DNA from 4 places in the Shewanella sp. Actino-trap-3 genome. Region 4 is predicted to be linked to each of the others. Evidence: predicted binding sites of a transcription regulator. Region 4 holds the regulator's gene; each other region holds the start of a gene.

Region 1 (4,630 bases), 2.7 Mb from region 4:
TATCTTGCTCAAACAAATGAGTAATTTGTTGACCACGATTTTCAACATGGTCAATGGCTTTACCTTCAGCCAATAATTGCCGCGAAACCGTCTCTAACGAAAAGCTATCAAATTGATAAAACGCGGCTTTAAGCCAATCAATACCATCTAAGACTACACGCCCAGGTAGAGATAATGTCTCAGGTCGATATTTGTCGGCCACTTTCCAACTCAGTTCGCTATTACCTCGGCCTATGATTAATGGAATTTGATGTAAAACACAGCGTTTGAACAACAAGGCTAAATCAAAGGTCACCACAGCCCAGCCGATAATAATATCGGGATCATAGTCGCTAAACCACGCAATTAATCGATGGATAAGTTCAACTTCATCCTTAACCCAAATGATAAAGTCATGACACTCTGGTTGTGGTTCGCCCACCATAAACACGCATTGATAATCGGCACCATACAAACCAACCGAATAGAGTTCGCCGGCAAAACTGCACTCAAAATCCAACGAAATCATCTTCAACGGTATCGAGGCAAGTGGGTTTGTGGGCATTTTTCTGGCACGATTAATCGATAACACTGGAATGGTTGAAGCGGGATTAACCTCTTGATAATGCCCTATGCATTCAATATCTAAGGCGATAAAACGCTCAATAAGGTAGCGTTGCTCAGGCCTTATATCGGCTTCAAATAAACTAATACCGACATCATTAGCAATGCGACTGAGTAATTTTAATTGCGTATTTGACTTAAGATACAAGGCACTAATGGGCTCATGGGCAAAGCTCATCAGTGATATCGATTGCGCTTTAAGCGCAAAACCGACGGTGTTAATTAATTGATTGACATCTTGTTGACGGCAAAAACATATCACCTCACTGTGATAAAGTTCTGCTAAGACAGGACCCTGAGCGGTTTTGATATAATACTGGAGGACTAATTGCCCATGACGATAAATGGCATGGCGAGTTAATACTTGTCCCATCACATTGGTATAAGTAGGTTGATGATTTGTCGGCTTCACTACGGGTTTGAATTCCTGCACAAGTTTACTCAATTTGATTTATTACTTCGTGGCATGCTAATTCACTGTTATTATGTACAGCATAATTCAGTCTATGTAGAAATCATACTTCCTATGCTAGCGGATAATATAAAAAGTCAAATTCGCACCATTTATAAAGAAATTGCCGCATCTATGCCGCAATTTCGTTCTCGTCGCGAACAAAACTATATGGTAGCGGAAATATCTAAAACTTTAGCAGGTGAGTATGACAAAGACCGTCGTATTATTGTGGTTGAGGCGGGTACGGGTATTGGTAAATCCTTGTCCTATATATTAGGCACGATACCTTTAGCTATCGCCAGTAAAAAGAAAGTCTGCATTGCCAGTGCAACCGTAGCACTTCAAGAACAATTACTGCATAAGGATCTGCCTTATTTTTTACAACAATCAGGTATTGAGTTTAAGTTTGGTTTAGTCAAAGGTCGTCAACGCTATGTGTGTTTAGCCAAACTTGAAGCCATGATTGGTGCACAAGACAGCTCACAAATAGCCATGTGGCAAACTAAACCCGATCAGAGTCAAATTAATGAATTACAAAAATTACATCAAGATTTTCATCAAAAACGCTGGAATGGCGAAATAGATACCTTAGAGCATCCTATTCCTGATTTTTTATGGCAACAAATTTGTTGTGATAAGCACAGTTGCCATCGTCAAGTGTCGGCTCACCATAATTGTCCGTTTCATAAAGCCCGTGAAGATGTCGACACTTGGGATGTATTAATTGTTAACCACAGCCTGCTATTTGCCGATTTAGAGCTCGGCGGTGGCGTCATTTTACCTGAACCAGAAGACATGTTTTATGTCATCGACGAAGCTCATCACCTGCCCCTTGTTGCCAGAGATTTCTCCAGTGCGCAAGCGACACTGCGGGGAGCATGCGATTGGTTAGATAAGGCATCAAAAACCTGTTCAAAATTACAAAATCAACTTAAAACCACCCATATTATCGCTCCAGTTCAAGCGATGCTCGATCACGCCACAGAATTAACCAATTTACTGACCCAAGTTGCTCATTATTGTGATACTCAACCCCAGCTATTTGCCAATCCTGAATCTAGGCTTCGTTTTGAACACGGTAAGTTACCGCAATCATTATTAATACAGGCAGAAAATCTTGCCACGGCATCCGGCGCCGCGGTAAAGCAATTTAATAAAGTGGTCTCAGTCTTAAATGAAGCCATCAAAGATGGTGAGGTGCCTAAACATCAGTCGGAAGGGTTATTGTCTGAAACCGGCTTCATCTTACAAAGGCTAGATAACTTACATAAGCTATGGAAGATGATGGCCAAAGAAGACAGCAAAAAAGGCGCGCCTATGGCACGTTGGGCGGAGTTAATTACCGGCAAACAACAAGATTATTTATTTTGTTCATCACCCATAGAAGTCGGCTTTATGCTTGAATCCATGTTATGGCAAAAGGCTGCTGGAGTGGTATTGTGCAGTGCCACGCTGCGGGCGTTAAATAGCTTCAACCATTTTGCCCACCAAGTCGGATTATCAATCAACGATGGCAGTCGCTTTTTAGCCTTACTATCGCCTTTTGACTATGAGAATAATGCAACCTTATTCATTCCTCAAATGGTTAATGAACCTACCAACGATAATTACACCGCCGAACTGGCACAACATATTGTGACATTAATCGATGGTGAAATGGCCACCTTAGTGCTGTTTGCATCATATTGGCAAATGGACAAAGTGGTTGAATTCGTCGAAGGTAAAATCCCTAAGGACCAGCTTTTTGTTCAGGGTGCAATCCCGCGCCAGCAAATATTAACGCAGCACAAAAAACGTTGTGATGAGGGGCTACCCAGTGTTATTTTCGGCACAGGCAGTTTTTCTGAGGGCCTTGATTTACCGGGAGACTATTTAACAAACTTGATCATCACCAAGCTCCCGTTTGCGGTTCCTACATCACCGGTAGAACAAGCTCACGCCGAATATGTAAAAGTAAAAGGCGGTAACCCATTTTTACAGCTGACAATTCCCGATGCTTCACGTAAATTAGTCCAAAGTTGTGGCCGACTGTTACGAAATGAGCAAGATTATGGCCGAGTGACCATTTTAGACCGTCGTTTGGTCACTAAACGTTATGGCAAATCATTAATTGATGCCCTTCCTCCTTTTAGACGTGTTATCGAATAGGTATTGAGTTGGATTTATTATTAGACCCTAGCCATTGGGCTGTATTAGCGGTCATAGGTATTATTGCTGGTTTTATCGACGCCATAGTTGGCGGTGGTGGGCTTCTTTCTATTCCGGCATTGCTGACCGTCGGTATTCCACCACATTTAGCCTTAGGGACCAATAAACTTGCTGCTTGTTTTGGGTCTCTTACCTCAAGTTACACCTTTTATAAACAACATTTATTTACCCCTGCATTATGGAAAGCGTGCTTTTTTGCCACACTGATAGGATCTATTGCAGGTTGTGGGTTAGTGTTTCTTATTGATGCTAAATGGTTAGAAAAAATATTGCCATTGCTGATTATTAGTATCGCGATTTACACCTTAATTAACCCCAAAGCCATGGGCGAAAAAAATATAACTGTCCCCAAATCTCGCTCGCCAAAGTACAAACAGATTAGCCAAGGATTTCTTTTGGGTGGATACGATGGTTTTGCAGGGCCTGGTATTGGTGCTTTTTGGACGGTAACATCTATTTCACTGCATAAGCTCCCTCTACTTCACAGTTGTGGCTTAGCGCGAGTGATGACAGCAGTGAGTAACATTACAGCATTAATTATCTTTGCCTCAGTGGGGCAAGTGCAATGGATGCTTGGCTTGTGGATGGGTATATGTATGATGGCGGGGTCATTTATCGGCGCAAGAAGCGCGATTCGATTCGGAATACCTTTTATTAAACCAATATTTATTATTATGGTATTGTCGATAGCAGTCCATCTTACGTGGAGTGCATGGGTATGAACACCCAACAATTAGTCTCAATGTTAAAACAGCAGCTCGTGCAGCTTGAACAAGATGCCTTAATTCATGACCAAAATTTGGCACCTTCTCAACGTCAATCATTAAAAGATATTGAACGTTTTAACAGTCAGTTATTTGCCCAACAAGGTGCTCAACTAAGCCCTTGCATTACACAATTACGTAAAGATATCAAACAACTCGAAAAGCAACTTTTCCTTAAATTGGGTAGCAATGTTATCCAACTCAGTTGCGATCGGATTCAAGACCGATTTAGTGCGTTACGCAGAGCATTGCTTACCACTGACATCAATCTTAAATCCGAACAACAGCGTAAAGCCAGTAATCGGGCTCGATATGCTAAAAAACAACAACAAACAATACAAGACAGTGGCTTTGGTTGGATCGCCAGTAATGTGATGCAAAACAGCCATCAACTCTATGCAGAACTCAATAAACATTTAAATTGGGCAAAAAAAATAGAGCAAAAAATACAACAATTGGAAGCAAATCTTGAATTCTGTCATAGTGATGACAAGATAAAATTGCAAAATGATATCCTATCAACGCATCGTCGTTTAGGAAAATGTAAACAAGCAACCAGTTATATAGAAGAGCGTATTCAACTTTTTGAACGGCCTCGACA
Region 2 (4,630 bases), 1.3 Mb from region 4:
GGTACAACTTTGCTTCATTACCTGATAGTGCAGCTAAGTTAGCCACTTTCTCGGTAGGCACAATGGCATGGTGAGCATCCACTTTACTGTCATCCCACGCTTTAGATTTAAGCTTGGCATTAGGTGAGTCGCAACCATCAACCAAGGCAGAAACGCCTTTGAGCACAGCATTCAATACTTTCGGTGCCAAAGTATGCTGCTCTTTAGGTAAATAGCGACTGTCTGAGCGCGGATAAGTAATCAATTTATGTTTTTCATACAAACTTTGGCAGGTATCAAGCACCTCTTTCGCCGATAGCCCAAAGCGTTTTGCGGCATCGATTTGCAGTGCTGATAAACTATAAGGTAATGGCGGGTTTTGGCGCTTATCTTTGGCTTCAAGTTTTGTCACTTCAGCGGGTTTACCATTAATGCGGGCAACCACATTTTCGGCTAAGCCTTTAGCTAATACCCGTCCATCTTCGTCCATATAGGGCTGGCAAGCCTCACTAGGCTTCCATTTAGCACTAAAACCTTGTTGCTGATCGGTCAGCAAATGCGCTAACACTTCATAAAAAGGTTTTGAGGTAAATGCAGCAATTTCTTCATCGCGGCGTACGACTAACCCAAGCAAAGGGGTTTGAACTCGGCCAACTGATAATACGCCCTGATAACCGACCTTACGCCCTTGAATGGTATATGCGCGGGTCATGTTCATGCCATACAGCCAATCAGCACGGCTGCGGGCTAATGCAGAAGTCGATAAAGGAATAAACTCACGATTGCTGCGTAACTGCCCTAGCGCACGTTTGACCGCTTGGGGGTTTAAGTCGCTGATTAACAGCCGCTGTACCTGGTTAAGCTTGTCACCCTTTACGCCCAAATAAGAAATCACTTCATCGACCAGCAACTGCCCTTCTCTATCTGGATCGCCAGCATTAATTATCGATGATGCTTGCTTTACCAGTTTACGCAACACCGTAAGTTGACTGCGCGTTTTGGGTTTGGGCTGCAACTTCCACGTTTGCGGGACAATTGGCAAATGCTCGAGTTTCCACGACTTAAATGCATCATCGTACGCATCAGGCTCGGCTTGCTCTAATAAATGGCCAATACACCATGACACGCAATCACCATTGGCGGCAATGATATAGCCATCACCTTTTTTATGTGGCTTTGGCAACACATCGGCAATCGCACGACCTAGACTGGGTTTTTCAGCAATATATAAAATCATAATCCACTGTTGGGGCGTTAGCGTTCAATATGACAAACCGAACTGCGCCACTTAACTGTATAAATTTACAGTATAGATTAGCGTTAAATACGCCAAGCTGCAAATATGAAATAATTAACCCCTTATCGGCGTAAATCATTACAATAAAAGCATAACAGCGAAAAGCCTAGACCCTAGAGCGGACTGCGTCCTGCTAGGTCGCTTCGCGGCTATAAAAGCATAACAGCACAAAAAGAAGGAACGCTTCGCTTACGGTAACCACGATAAAGCGATAAAAAGCCTAGACGCTAGAACGGACTACGTCCTGCTAGTTCGCTTCGCGGCTATAAAAGCATAACAACACAAAAGAAGGAACGCTTCGCTTACGGAAACAACGATATGAGCAATTAAACACCTAGATGCTAGGGCGGGCTGCTTCCTGCTCGTTCGCTTGTTATCGATCTTTATCGCTCGTCATCGCTTGTTATCGCTCTTATAGCCTCTAGCAGCGAAGCGTCCTAGTAGCTAGGCATCTAGGCGCAGCGTTCGCTTGTTATCACTCTTATAGCCTCTAGCCGCGAAGCGACCTAGTTCTTAGTCTTTTAAAGCAAAAAAAACCAGCATAAATTATGCTGGTTTTTATCACTAACAAACAGTGGTTAACTTATGGATGACACTCATTGTGCATTTCTAAATTAGTGCCTATGTCCTTTGAGCGATTAGCTTTGGCATCATCGTTACGTAATTGGGTTAAATGATCCAAGTAAGCTTGGTCAACGTCATTGGTAATATAATGACCGTCGAACACTGATGTTTCAAAACGCTTAATCTCTGGATTTTCCATTCTTACGGCTTCAATTAAGTCGCTCAAGTCTTGGAAAATAATGCCATCGGCACCAATGATTTTGGCAATTTCGTCAGCATCACGACCATGAGCAATCAACTCATTAGAGGTCGGCATATCAATTCCGTACACGTTAGGAAAACGGATTTCAGGGGCTGCTGAAGCAAAATACACTTTCTTTGCCCCGGCTTCACGCGCCATTTCAATGATCTGCTCAGACGTGGTGCCACGAACGATTGAATCATCAACCAGTAATACGTTTTTACCTTTGAACTCAGTATTAATTGCGTTCAATTTACGACGTACTGATTTTTTACGTTCTTGCTGACCTGGCATGATAAACGTACGACCAATATAACGGTTTTTAACAAAACCTTGACGGTACGGTAAATCCATACAACGAGCAATTTCTAATGCGATATCGCACGATGTCTCTGGAATAGGAATAACGACATCAATGTCATGGTCTTCCCATTCTTTCTTAATTTTTTCGCCTAACTTAGCGCCCATGTTTACGCGACTGGCATACACAGAGATTTTGTCGATGCTCGAATCTGGACGAGCAAAATAAACGAATTCAAAAATACACGGAGCATAGCTTGGGTCTACAGCACATTGACGGGTAAATAACTGGCCATCAAGTGAAATATAAACAGCCTCACCAGGTGCTACGTCACGCATCACTTCAAAACCCACGGCATCCAAAGCAACACTTTCTGAAGCAACCATATACTCAGTACCAGTTGCGGTTTCATGCTTACCAAGTACCAAAGGACGAATACCAAATGGATCGCGGAACGCTACTAGGCCTTGGCCGATGATCATTGCCACTACCGCATAAGCACCACGGGTTTGCGCATGCACTTTGGCAACCGCATCAAACACTTCATCTGCACTTAAGGTTAAACTGCGCGTCTCTTGTAACTCATCGGCTAACAGGTTTAACAAGATTTCGGAGTCAGAGGTGGTGTTAACATGACGACGTTTTCTGACGAGGCTTTCCGCCAGATCAAGCGTATTGGTCAAGTTACCGTTATGCGCTAACGAAATACCAAATGGCGAGTTAACATAAAACGGTTGCGCCTCTGATGCACTCGAGCTGCCCGCGGTTGGATAACGAACATGTCCAATACCGGCATTACCTTGTAAACGCTGCATATGTTTAGGTTCAAACACATCTTTGACTAAGCCGTTTGCTTTACGTAAACGAAACGCATTCATGTCAACAGTCACAATACCTGCTGCGTCTTGACCACGATGTTGAAGCACAGTCAGCGCATCATAAATGGTCTGATTAACTGTTGATTTTCCTACTATTCCGACGATACCACACATGGGTAAGGTTCCTCACTGTAAAGTGTTTTATGATTATATTTTGGGTACAAAGCTTGAGGTATTTTCGACATAGTCAAAAAACCACTGAATAACCACGCCAAATTCAGGTACAAGTACAGAATCCTGCCACCATTTCGTGTCAGGGAATGCCGTAAAAGCATCCATAAAAAACAGTAATGCGCTAACAATTAACGCGCCACGAATGGCACCAAAACACAGGCCTAAAACACGGTCTGTGCCCGATAAGCCTGTTTTGGCCACTAACTGGCCTAACAAATAATTAACGAGTGCCCCTAGGATCAGGGTAATGATAAAAAGAATGGCAATCGCGACACCGTTTCTGACTAACTCGTCCTGCATTTGGGTTAAATGAGCAGCAAGATCAAGATAAAACTGGCTAGCAATAAAGAAAGCGGCAAACCAAACCACAAGAGACATGGCTTCTTTGGCAAATCCGCGGATCAAACTAATAATAGTTGATAACCCGATGACAATAATAATTGCGTAATCAATCCAAACCATGGAGATGGGGATCCGGTATAGGGTTCAAGACGGCGAGATTCTAACAGAGACAGAGATGTTTCTCACCTCTGATTGCACAAATTATTCTTGCGTGATTAAGAACAATCAAATTGTAAATATTAATCACCCAAGCATAATACCGTCTGAATAGGTTATTGTTCCTGTGGATTATAGGCTACGATTTTGCCTTTTAATCCGGTTAATTTGAATATAGGTTGCTGACGAGCTTTAAGTTTTTCTTCTGACACTTCAGGGCCTACAAATACTCGGGTTAATTTTCCTTCAACAGGTACTTTAGGCAGTGTATAAGCATTAAATCCTGCCTTACGTAGTTGAATAATTAAGGCTTTTACATTGGTAATATTATTAAAACCGCCTAATTGCAACGTAAAACCAGCCGTAACGGGTGATTTAGTTTTATTAGCAACGGGTGTTTCAGGCTTTTTTACTGCCGCAGTGGTTGCCGCTGACGGTTTAACCACTTGATTCACTTTTTTAGTTGGTTCTGCTTCACCTAATTCAACAATATCGTTACTGAGATCTTGAGGTTCAGCAATCGTTAACACTTGGAATTCTTCCGCGGGTTCGGCGATGTTGGCAGAACTGGCTCGATTTGAAGCACTTGATTGAACGGGACGTAAAGGAATTTCAGTGAACTCCTCAACCACCTGAGGTTTTTTACCGTCTAATAAATCGGGTAAAAAAATCACACCTAAGGCCACTAAGACGATGGT
Region 3 (4,630 bases), 2.3 Mb from region 4:
CATCTAAACGCCAACCGATAACGTCAACTACATCGCCATCTTTTTGGCCAACACCGACAATTCTATCTTCAGGTGATAACTTTTCACTGTTTGCGGCCGGGCCTCCGGCTACTAAACTTTTGATAACGGTATAGTCATCATCCATTTGTAACACAGCACCAATGCCTTCGAGGCTTAAGTTCATTTCCATTTGGAAACGTTCTGCATTGCGGGGAGATAAATAACTTGTATGAGGTTCAACGCTGCGAGCAAACGCGTTCATCACGGTTTGAAATACGTCTTCACTTTGGGTTTGGCTTAAACGCTTAATGGCATTGTTATAACGCTTCTCGAGCACTTCAACAATGTCAGGCCATTTTTTACCGGTTAACTTTAGGTTTAACGCATCGTATTTAACCCGCTGACGCCAAAGGTCATTAACTTCGGCTTCATCTTTTGGCCAAGCAGCATCTTTGCGATCAAATTCATACGAATCGCCTGCTTTGGTAAAATCAAATTCTTTATCAAGCAAAGACAAGGCGTAAGAAAAACGTTCATAACGACGCTTTTGCACCACATCGTACATCTTAAATGCTGCGCTAATATTGCCTGACTCGAGCATATTATCAAACAGATTTTGATATTGACTAAAGCTAGCAATGTCTGCCGCAGTCAGCACATTACGGCGATAATCAAGCTGCTCAAGGAAGCGAGAATAGATTTGTTCAGAAAATGCATTATCGAGATTAAAACGGTGATAATGCGAGCGAGTAAACAAAGTTGTTACTCGCTTGCTAGCCACTTTATGCTGTGGCTCTTGTGCTAGTTTAGGTAACTCGCTGATTTGAATCGTTGGTGAAATTGCCCATGCCGAAAAGCCGACAAATAAACAGGCAATTGACGCGGCCAAGGTAAGTTTTCGCATCAACAAGTACTCCTTAAATTTTCTATAATAGTATGTGTTCTGCACGTACTTTGATGGATAAACCAGTATCTAACTGAACAAGCACATCTTCTTTATTAATATCAGTCACAACACCGGGTACTGGTGTGGCTCCTAATTTAACATTCACACGTTGCTTTTGTTTCAAATCTTCAAGCTTTGCAGGCACAAGTTTAATGACTGGCGCAACTACTGCAGCTGGACGTTCTTTCTTAACCACTGGGGCTCGTTTAGGCGCAACTTTCTTAGCAGGCTTTTTAGGCGCTAACGCTTGACGCTTGGCTTTGGCTTTCTCTTGGCTTTCTTTCAGTGTAAGAATAGCATGGTCGATGTGTTCTTGTTCTAACTCAGCACATTCATTACCTTCAAGATCGATACGTTTGGCACCCGCTTTAACGCCTTTCAAGTAGCGCCAGCTGCTTGTGTAACGACGAAGCGCTACACGTAATTGTGTTTTACTGACTTTAGAATCATCAGCTAACCGTTCAGCCAAGTCTTGAAACAAACCAATTTTTAATGGTTTAGTTTCGCCTTCAGCAATAAAGCATAAAGGAAAGGTTTCATATAAATACGCTAAAATTGCGTTGGTGTCGGTCAACTTGTCTGTTGATTCCATTTTTACTTCCACGTTAATAAAGGGACTGATTATGCGGCATTAGATTTGCCATGCAGTCGTTCATCTTTCGTTAAACCTTACTGTTAAGGCTCAACGTACAAAATATCACTATCCGCTCGTTTGCTAAAGTCATAGAAACAAACCTTAACAATTTAACCAAACTTACTGTCAGCTTAATCATCGATCATCAGTAAATCCAGCACAAATGCGTACAGCGGCATATTATAAAGCCCGCGACAGCGAATGCGACCATGATTTAATCAAAATTGTTCGCTATTTAACCAAATAGGCAAGTTTCGAAGCTTTTTACCATATATTCTAAACCAATTTGATCATCTTGATCGAATCGATTCAATAATGGGCTGTCGATATCTAACACTGCCACAACCTCATGGCCGTGTCTAACAGGGATCACTATTTCTGAGTTACTGGCAGAATCACATGCTATATGGCCGTCAAATTGATGCACGTCTGCCACTCGTTGGGTTTTATTTTCCGCTGCAGCAGTGCCACATACACCTTTACCCATAATGATACGGGTACAAGCCACTTTACCTTGAAAAGGCCCTAGTACTAATTGCTCACCACGCTTGATATAAAAACCAGCCCAGTTGAGGTCTGCTAAGTTGTCGTTTAGCAACGCTGAAAAATTTGCCATTGCCGCAATTAAATCATCTTCGCCTTCAAGTAAAGCTTGTGCTTGACGATTTAATGTTTGGTAAAATTCGGTTTTCATTTCCATTCCTTAAGCTGACATTCACTCGAAAACAGAGTGATTAACGCCGCTATTCTAGTGGTGTATTTTTAGCCGCAGTCTTTTTGGTTTTAGCTGTAGGAGCGTTTTTAACCTGTACGATGCCTTTTAGCAAGTTAGAAAGCTCATCTTTATTGTTTGCTAGATAAAATGCCAGTTGTTCGCATTTATTTTCATCAAGTCCGAGGTCCGCCTTAATAAGAAACGGCACCAGGTTATCGGAAATATCAAGCATCTTATCGTAGGCATCAGCCTCTTTCTTCGATATAAATGTCATCTTCTCCACCCCTTCTCTGACCACGACAAATTGGGTTATCACTGCCATGATGTAATCCTCACTGTTTTTATATACAGTGCATAGAATCTCACATAGTTAACTTATGATGCAAGTGTTCTGATTATTCTGATATTATCAAACACAGAAAATTGAGATTGTTGAACAACAGACTCATTTATCTGCCAATATAAGGCAAAGCAGAGAGGCTTAACTCTTCGCTACCCAATAATGTGTTTCACAATGGATTAGACTAATTCTTCATGCATGAATTTGATGATCATGATTCTATAACGTTATGCCAATCATGTGATTTGGCGGTGAGAAAACGAGCCTTGCCCTCTAGTGCTAGAGCGCTTTGTCCTCGTTGTCATACTGCTCTTTATGATTCTCCTTATTGTTCTATTAATGGCATGCTGGCGTTATGCATTGCAGCATTAGTTATCTTTATTCCGGCTAATTTATTACCTGTATTAGAAATTCACTTTCTTGGCAGTGTCCGCACGACAACAGTCATGCATGCCGCGGTGACAGTTTGGTCTGAAGGTTATTGGGTTGTCGGCTTAGCCGTCATGGTTGCGGCTGTTATCGCCCCTGGATTATTAATATTGTCGATTCTGACTCAGGTTGTCGTTGTAAAGCTAAAATTACACAGTTCATTTTGGCAAAGAGCGTACACCACATTGTTAAAAAACCATGGCTTAATATCGCAAATGACCATGTTAGAAATTTATGTGATTAGCTTTTTAGTGTCGGCATTCCAATTATCTGATTTTTCAGATGTGTATTTCGGTATGGGTACCTTCTGTTTTACGATGTTGTTTATCATCATTTTATTTTTACAACGTGAATATAACCTAGAACATATGTGGGGCTATGTTGATGACTAATCTTCCTATTGCACCCCCAGATAAACCCACCTTGCTCCCTACCGAATCGGTTGATGAGTTTAAAGACGCGCCGACCGCGAATACTCCCACGCATTTGCAGGGGAAAAAAATGGGCTTATGTTTATGTCCCGTTTGTCGCAAGGTTAATCTGACGACGAGTAGTCATTGTCGACGCTGTTTTAGCCAGTTAAGTAGTCGAAATTATGCCAGCATTCAGCAAAGTTGGGCTTTACTGGTTACCGCAACAATTTTACTTGTTGTCGCCAATATCTACCCAATAACCCTCCTGACAAATCGGGGAGAGGTTACCCATGACACTATTTTTAGTGGTATTAGCCATCTGGTCAAAACGGGCATGTTCCCGATTGCTATTATTGTGTTTACTGCCAGTATATTAGTGCCTTGGCTAAAAATTATTGGTTTGGCCACCTATTTAACGGCTATCAGCTTTAACCTTCCAGTATCAAAAAGAAAATTGATGGTGGGTTTTCATATCATTGAATGGATTGGCCGTTGGTCAATGCTTGATTTATTCGTGATTTCATTAACAGTTGCCCTAGTCAATATGGGGCAACTATTAGACGCAAAACCTGCACCTGCCGCTACCGCGTTTGCGTTAGTCATCTTACTGACTCAACTCGCGGCAAGAGTGTTAGATACTCGTTTACTCTGGGACCGCTTGGAACACACTAATGACACAAATTGAATCGCCTAAAGTTGTGAAGAAAAAATTATTCTCGCCAATATGGTTATTGCCTGTTGTCGCCTTAATATTAGGTGCTTGGTTAGGAGTAAAAAGCATTAATGAGTCCGGCATTGACGTTTTGATCCACTTCCCCAGTGCCGCCGGGATCGATATTGGTAAAACCTTGGTAAAATACCAAGGTTTGTCGGTAGGTAAAGTCACCGACATAGGTATTGATGATGATCTCAGAGGGGTTAACGTCAAAGTGGTAATGGATTATCGCGCCGATCCATTTTTAAACAAAAATACTCTTTTTTGGTTAGTCAAACCCAAAGCGAGTATTACTGGAGTCGAAGGATTAGACACCTTATTTTCAGGCAATTATATTGCCATTCAGCCAGGAGATGGGCGCTCTGCAACCGAATTCGAAGCTGAGCGAGAAGCGCCGGCAATTCTCCCCGGCATTGAAGGGCTCATGATCGAGCTAAA
Region 4 (4,630 bases):
ACTTCAGGATGACCGAAGAACCAGAAAATATGCTGGAACATCACCGGATCGCCGCCACCTGCGGCATCAAAAAAGCTAGTACCGAAAAACTTATCGGTTAACACCATGGTGACCGCACCCGCAAGCACTGGCATCACCGCAATCAGTAAAAATGCGGTAATAAGCCAAGTCCACACAAACAGCGGTAATTTCATCCATGTCATACCAGGGGCGCGCATATTGACTATGGTCACGATAACGTTAATGGCGCCCATTATCGAACTGATCCCCATCATATGAATGGCAAATACAAACAAAGCGGTGCTGTCAGGACTATAAGTGGTTGAGAGTGGGGCGTAGAATGTCCAACCAAAATTAGGACCACCACCTTCCATGAATAGCGAACCTAGTAACATGGAAAAGGCGAACGGTAAAATCCAAAAACTCCAGTTGTTCATCCGCGGTAGTGCCATGTCTGGCGCACCGATCATCATTGGAATTAACCAGTTAGCTAATCCAGTAAAAGCTGGCATTACCGCGCCAAAGACCATAATAAGACCATGAACTGTGGTCATCTGATTAAAAAAGTTAGGTTCGACTAGCTGTAATCCCGGCTGAAATAACTCAGCTCGAATGACCATAGCCATCGCACCGCCAGTTAGAAACATAATGAAACTAAACCATAAATACAGCGAGCCGATATCTTTATGGTTAGTGGTGAGTAGCCAGCGCATTAGCCCTTTCGGCGCTCCGTGATGATGATCATCATGAGCGGTAGCAATTGTATCGTGCGTTGTTGTGCTCATTGTTTTCCCCTACTGTCCATGGCTAGCGACATCGGCAGCTTGCACCGCCTCGCCAGAATTATTGCCCCACGCATTGCGCTCATAAGTAATCACTGCCGCCATTTTTTGAGGGCTGAGTTGACTACTAAATGCTTGCATTGCGGTGCCTGGTTTGCCGTTCATAACGATATCGATATGTCCGCTAACCGGTCCGCTAACGACAGGGCTGCCAATAAGTGAAGGGAAAGCGCCGGGTAAACCAGCGCCAGTGGCTTGGTGACATGCAGCACAAACAGTGGCATAAACCTGCTCACCTTCAGCGATTAATTGCTCCAAGGTTAAGGTGGGCAGATCTGCCGCTGCAACAACTTCAGGTGTCACAACCTTGGCAACGGCTTCTATAGCTTGAATGGTTTTTTCTGTGGCCGCATCGGTAACGTCTGTCGTTGTTGCAGCAATGGTACTTGCTGCATCGGCTACGGCATCGATTGGCTCAGTGCTTGACGCGTTACTACTTGAGAAGTTACCCACATCAGCTGCTTGAACAACATCGCCACTATTGTTGCCCCAAGCATTTCGCTCAAAGGTAATCACTGCGGCAATTTCTATGGCGCTAAGTTGCTTGGCAAAGGCTTGCATTGCGGTGCCTGGTTTACCGTTTAAGACAATATTGAGGTGATCGTCAACAGGGCCTTTTATGATAGGACTGCCAATCAATGATGGGAATACACCGGGAAGACCCGCCCCATTAGGTTGGTGACAAGCGGCGCACCGCGCTATGTACACTTGCTCGCCCTGCGCGTTTAGCTCTTCAAGGGACAAGGTTTGTGACATTGATGCGGCTGCAGCGACTGCAGCATTATTGGCCAGTTGTTTTTGTTCAACTAACCAATTATCAAAATCAGTCTCTGATAAGGCTTGTACCACAATAGGCATAAATCCATGGTCTTTACCGCATAACTCAGCACATTGACCGCGATAAGTTCCAGGCTTATCAATACGAGTCCAGGCTTCGTTGATAAAGCCTGGGTTGGCATCTTTTTTAACCGCGAAAGCGGGTACCCACCATGAGTGGATAACATCATCAGATGTCATCAAGAAACGCACCTTTTGGTTTATGGGCAGTACTAGCGGCTTATCGACTTCAAGGAGGTAATTTTCGCCTTTGGCCTCACGGCCATCAATTTGCTCTCTGGGGGTGGATAATGAGCTGTAAAATTCGATGTCTTTATCAAAATAGCTGTAGTGCCATTTCCACTGTGACCCAGTAATTTTGATGGTCAGATCGGCATCGCTGGGATCTTCCATGGCAATTAAGGTTTTAGTGGCTGGAATAGCCATTCCGATTAAGATAATGAAAGGGATGACGGTCCAAGCAATTTCCACTTTGGTACTTTCGTGAAAATTGGCCGCAACGGCACCTTTTGACTTGCGGTGATAAATCATCGAATAAATCATGATCCCAAACACCACTAACCCAATAGCACAACAGATGTAAAGAATCGTCATATGGAGGTCATAAACCTTACCACTGATATCTGTCACGCCTTGAGTCATGTTGAGGGGCATTTCTGTTGCCCCAAGCGGAAGTGCTACCCACACAACCAATAAAAAATACAACCATTGCTTCACAAGACTACTCCCCTGCTAATTGCAAAATAGCAACTACAAAGAAAAGTCACACAGTAAATCTCAGCTCTATGCAAACTCTTCGGTTCCCGAAAAAAGCTTGATGAACTCAAAGTACTTTGGTGGTTGTATACAGACTGTCTACGCTTTTATTGTTAGCTGTGCACCACACTTGTACCTACGACTGAACTTATCAATTTCTATTTGGATTATTTGTCTGGCAGTAATCTTGATTACTGTCATTTTATCCAATTAAGGATGAAAAATGTTTCATCCTTGTTAACCACATTACTTGTAGATTAAACATTGATCAAGATCACTTTGTTGGTAAATAGGCTAATAAAAGATGAAAAAAAGCCCTGAATTCAATGCAGGGCTTGGTAATTAAGGATTTATGCTTAGTGAAATGAGCAAAAATTACCTGCTTCATTTGTTAATGTAGAGTTAACAAATTGATGTTTGTGAGGTAAGTGAGCATTCACATCTTCAATTACCACGCCTAATGCTCGCGCGCTCTTAGCGACAATTTCCAATCGACGACTATCGCGAGCATCGAGTGAACTTGTCCAAGTAACCACTGCACTAGAAGTTCCGCTCGTGAGTGCTTTTTCCATGGCCCATAATGTTTCGACTTCATCTTTGGTGTGCACCAGTAAAATACGATCCATTCTCACTCCAGCACTGGCCAGCATATGCTTATAGCCTATGTGAGGTGGACTAATTAATACAACCCATCTGCCTTGCTGGCTCAACGTTGCCAGTTGGCTACACAATTGACTCAGTTCTGCTTCACCTTGGGTGACAGTTTGTAATGTTTGAATGGTTTGGTTGCCATGCAGATCTGTTTCAGTTAAATCTACCCATAAGCCTGGGTGACGTGGCGCTACGCCCATTAGTTTGTTCATGACCAATCTCCATTACGGATAACGCCAACTGCAAGCCCTTCGATGGTTAGGCTTTGGCAACTTAAATCTACTTTTATCGGGTTATAATCTTCATTTTCTGCATGCAGATAAATCATATTACCTTTTTGTTCAAATCGTTTTACGGTGACGTCATCATCAACACGCGCCACCACAACCTGACCATTACGCGCTTGTTGCATTTTATGTACAGCGAGCAAGTCGCCTTCTAAAATACCAATATTTTTCATGCTATCACCACGAACCCGTAATAAAAAATCTGCGGCGGGTTTAAACATATTTGGGTCAACTTGATAATATTGTTCTACATGCTCTTGCGCCAAAATAGGCTCTCCAGCAGCAACTTGTCCAATGAGTGGCAGACCGATTTCAAGCTGTTCTTCATGAGGTAAACGAATACCTCTCGAGGTACCAGGTATGATCTCGATAAAACCTTTTTTGGCTAATGCTTTTAAATGCTCTTCGGCGGCATTAGCACTTTTAAAGCCAAGACGACTCGCAATTTCAGCACGAGTGGGTGGCATACCTGTTTCGGTGATATTGTTTTTAATTAAGTCTAAAATTTCTGCTTGGCGCGGCGTTAACGGTCTCATGATGGTTCCTGTCTTTTTATACAGTGACTGTCATTATATACAGTGTTTTTGTTCGTGCAAGTATTAACCAACTCTTTTTTGTATATTGTTGGTCAAGTATCATTCAACAACCTGTTTCTATTAGTTATTGTGTATTGATTGTCTGATGTTATTTCCGATAGTGAGAACTCAAGCGTAAAGATAAATCGGTCTGATAGTGTAAGCAGGCTGGTTTCTGGTATCCTATACGACAATATTACAGTGGCTTATGTTGCGAAAATAACCATGTCAAAACCAGATTCAATATTTTTACGAGCGTTAAAATGGATTCAAAAATCGATGGTACTCACGGTTGTTGTGCCACATGATCCTTTTGACGATCTTAATTTAGATCCATCTAAACCTCTGATTTATGTTATGAAAACAGAATCAATCAGTGATGCCGCTGCATTAAGCGAAATCACTGAGAGCTTTGGTATGCCCAGTCCATATGAGCCACTGCAATTGGATGGCCTCAAAGTATCACGCATCGTTTGTCTTGAAGGCCGCAAACCGCTTTTTGGTAAACGCGAAAGCGGTGAAAAATTTATTAATAGTTTTACCAGTCTGTTAGCGCTTCATCGTCAATGTCCTGAGTTAGATATTCAGTTGGTGCCTGTGAGCCTTTATTGGGGCCGTACACCGGGTAAAGAAGATGACAGCATGAAAGCGGCTTTTTTTGAAAGGGAAAACCCGACCTGGC

The links. Region 4 encodes LexA, which represses DNA repair genes until DNA is damaged. Its sites were predicted from a motif close to TACTGTATNNNNATACAGTA; they were not measured.
Region 1: the regulator LexA is predicted to act here: its motif matches at 1,079-1,098, upstream of dinG (ATP-dependent DNA helicase DinG).
Region 2: the regulator LexA is predicted to act here: its motif matches at 1,270-1,289, upstream of CXF80_RS06845 (DNA topoisomerase III).
Region 3: the regulator LexA is predicted to act here: its motif matches at 2,629-2,648, upstream of CXF80_RS02790 (YebG family protein).

Annotation. Positions count from the first base shown of each region.
Region 1 covers NZ_PJCE01000001.1:170,863-175,492, reverse strand. The annotation lists gene CXF80_RS00805 (DNA polymerase II) at 1-1,015, opposite strand, end outside; gene dinG (ATP-dependent DNA helicase DinG) at 1,130-3,205, shown strand; gene CXF80_RS00795 (TSUP family transporter) at 3,214-3,987, shown strand; gene CXF80_RS00790 (primosomal replication protein) at 3,984-4,630, shown strand, end outside.
Region 2 covers NZ_PJCE01000001.1:1,598,339-1,602,968, forward strand. The annotation lists gene CXF80_RS06845 (DNA topoisomerase III) at 1-1,216, opposite strand, end outside; gene purF (amidophosphoribosyltransferase) at 1,860-3,374, opposite strand; gene CXF80_RS06855 (CvpA family protein) at 3,408-3,896, opposite strand; gene CXF80_RS06860 (SPOR domain-containing protein) at 4,049-4,630, opposite strand, start outside.
Region 3 covers NZ_PJCE01000001.1:626,142-630,771, reverse strand. The annotation lists gene prc (carboxy terminal-processing peptidase) at 1-904, opposite strand, end outside; gene proQ (RNA chaperone ProQ) at 927-1,538, opposite strand; gene CXF80_RS02795 (GAF domain-containing protein) at 1,816-2,274, opposite strand; gene CXF80_RS02790 (YebG family protein) at 2,324-2,617, opposite strand; gene CXF80_RS02785 (paraquat-inducible protein A) at 2,830-3,456, shown strand; gene CXF80_RS02780 (paraquat-inducible protein A) at 3,566-4,162, shown strand; gene CXF80_RS02775 (MlaD family protein) at 4,149-4,630, shown strand, end outside.
Region 4 covers NZ_PJCE01000001.1:2,902,557-2,907,186, reverse strand. The annotation lists gene ctaD (cytochrome c oxidase subunit I) at 1-785, opposite strand, end outside; gene coxB (cytochrome c oxidase subunit II) at 795-2,396, opposite strand; gene CXF80_RS12415 (cell division inhibitor SulA) at 2,792-3,298, opposite strand; gene lexA (transcriptional repressor LexA) at 3,295-3,909, opposite strand; gene plsB (glycerol-3-phosphate 1-O-acyltransferase PlsB) at 4,174-4,630, shown strand, end outside.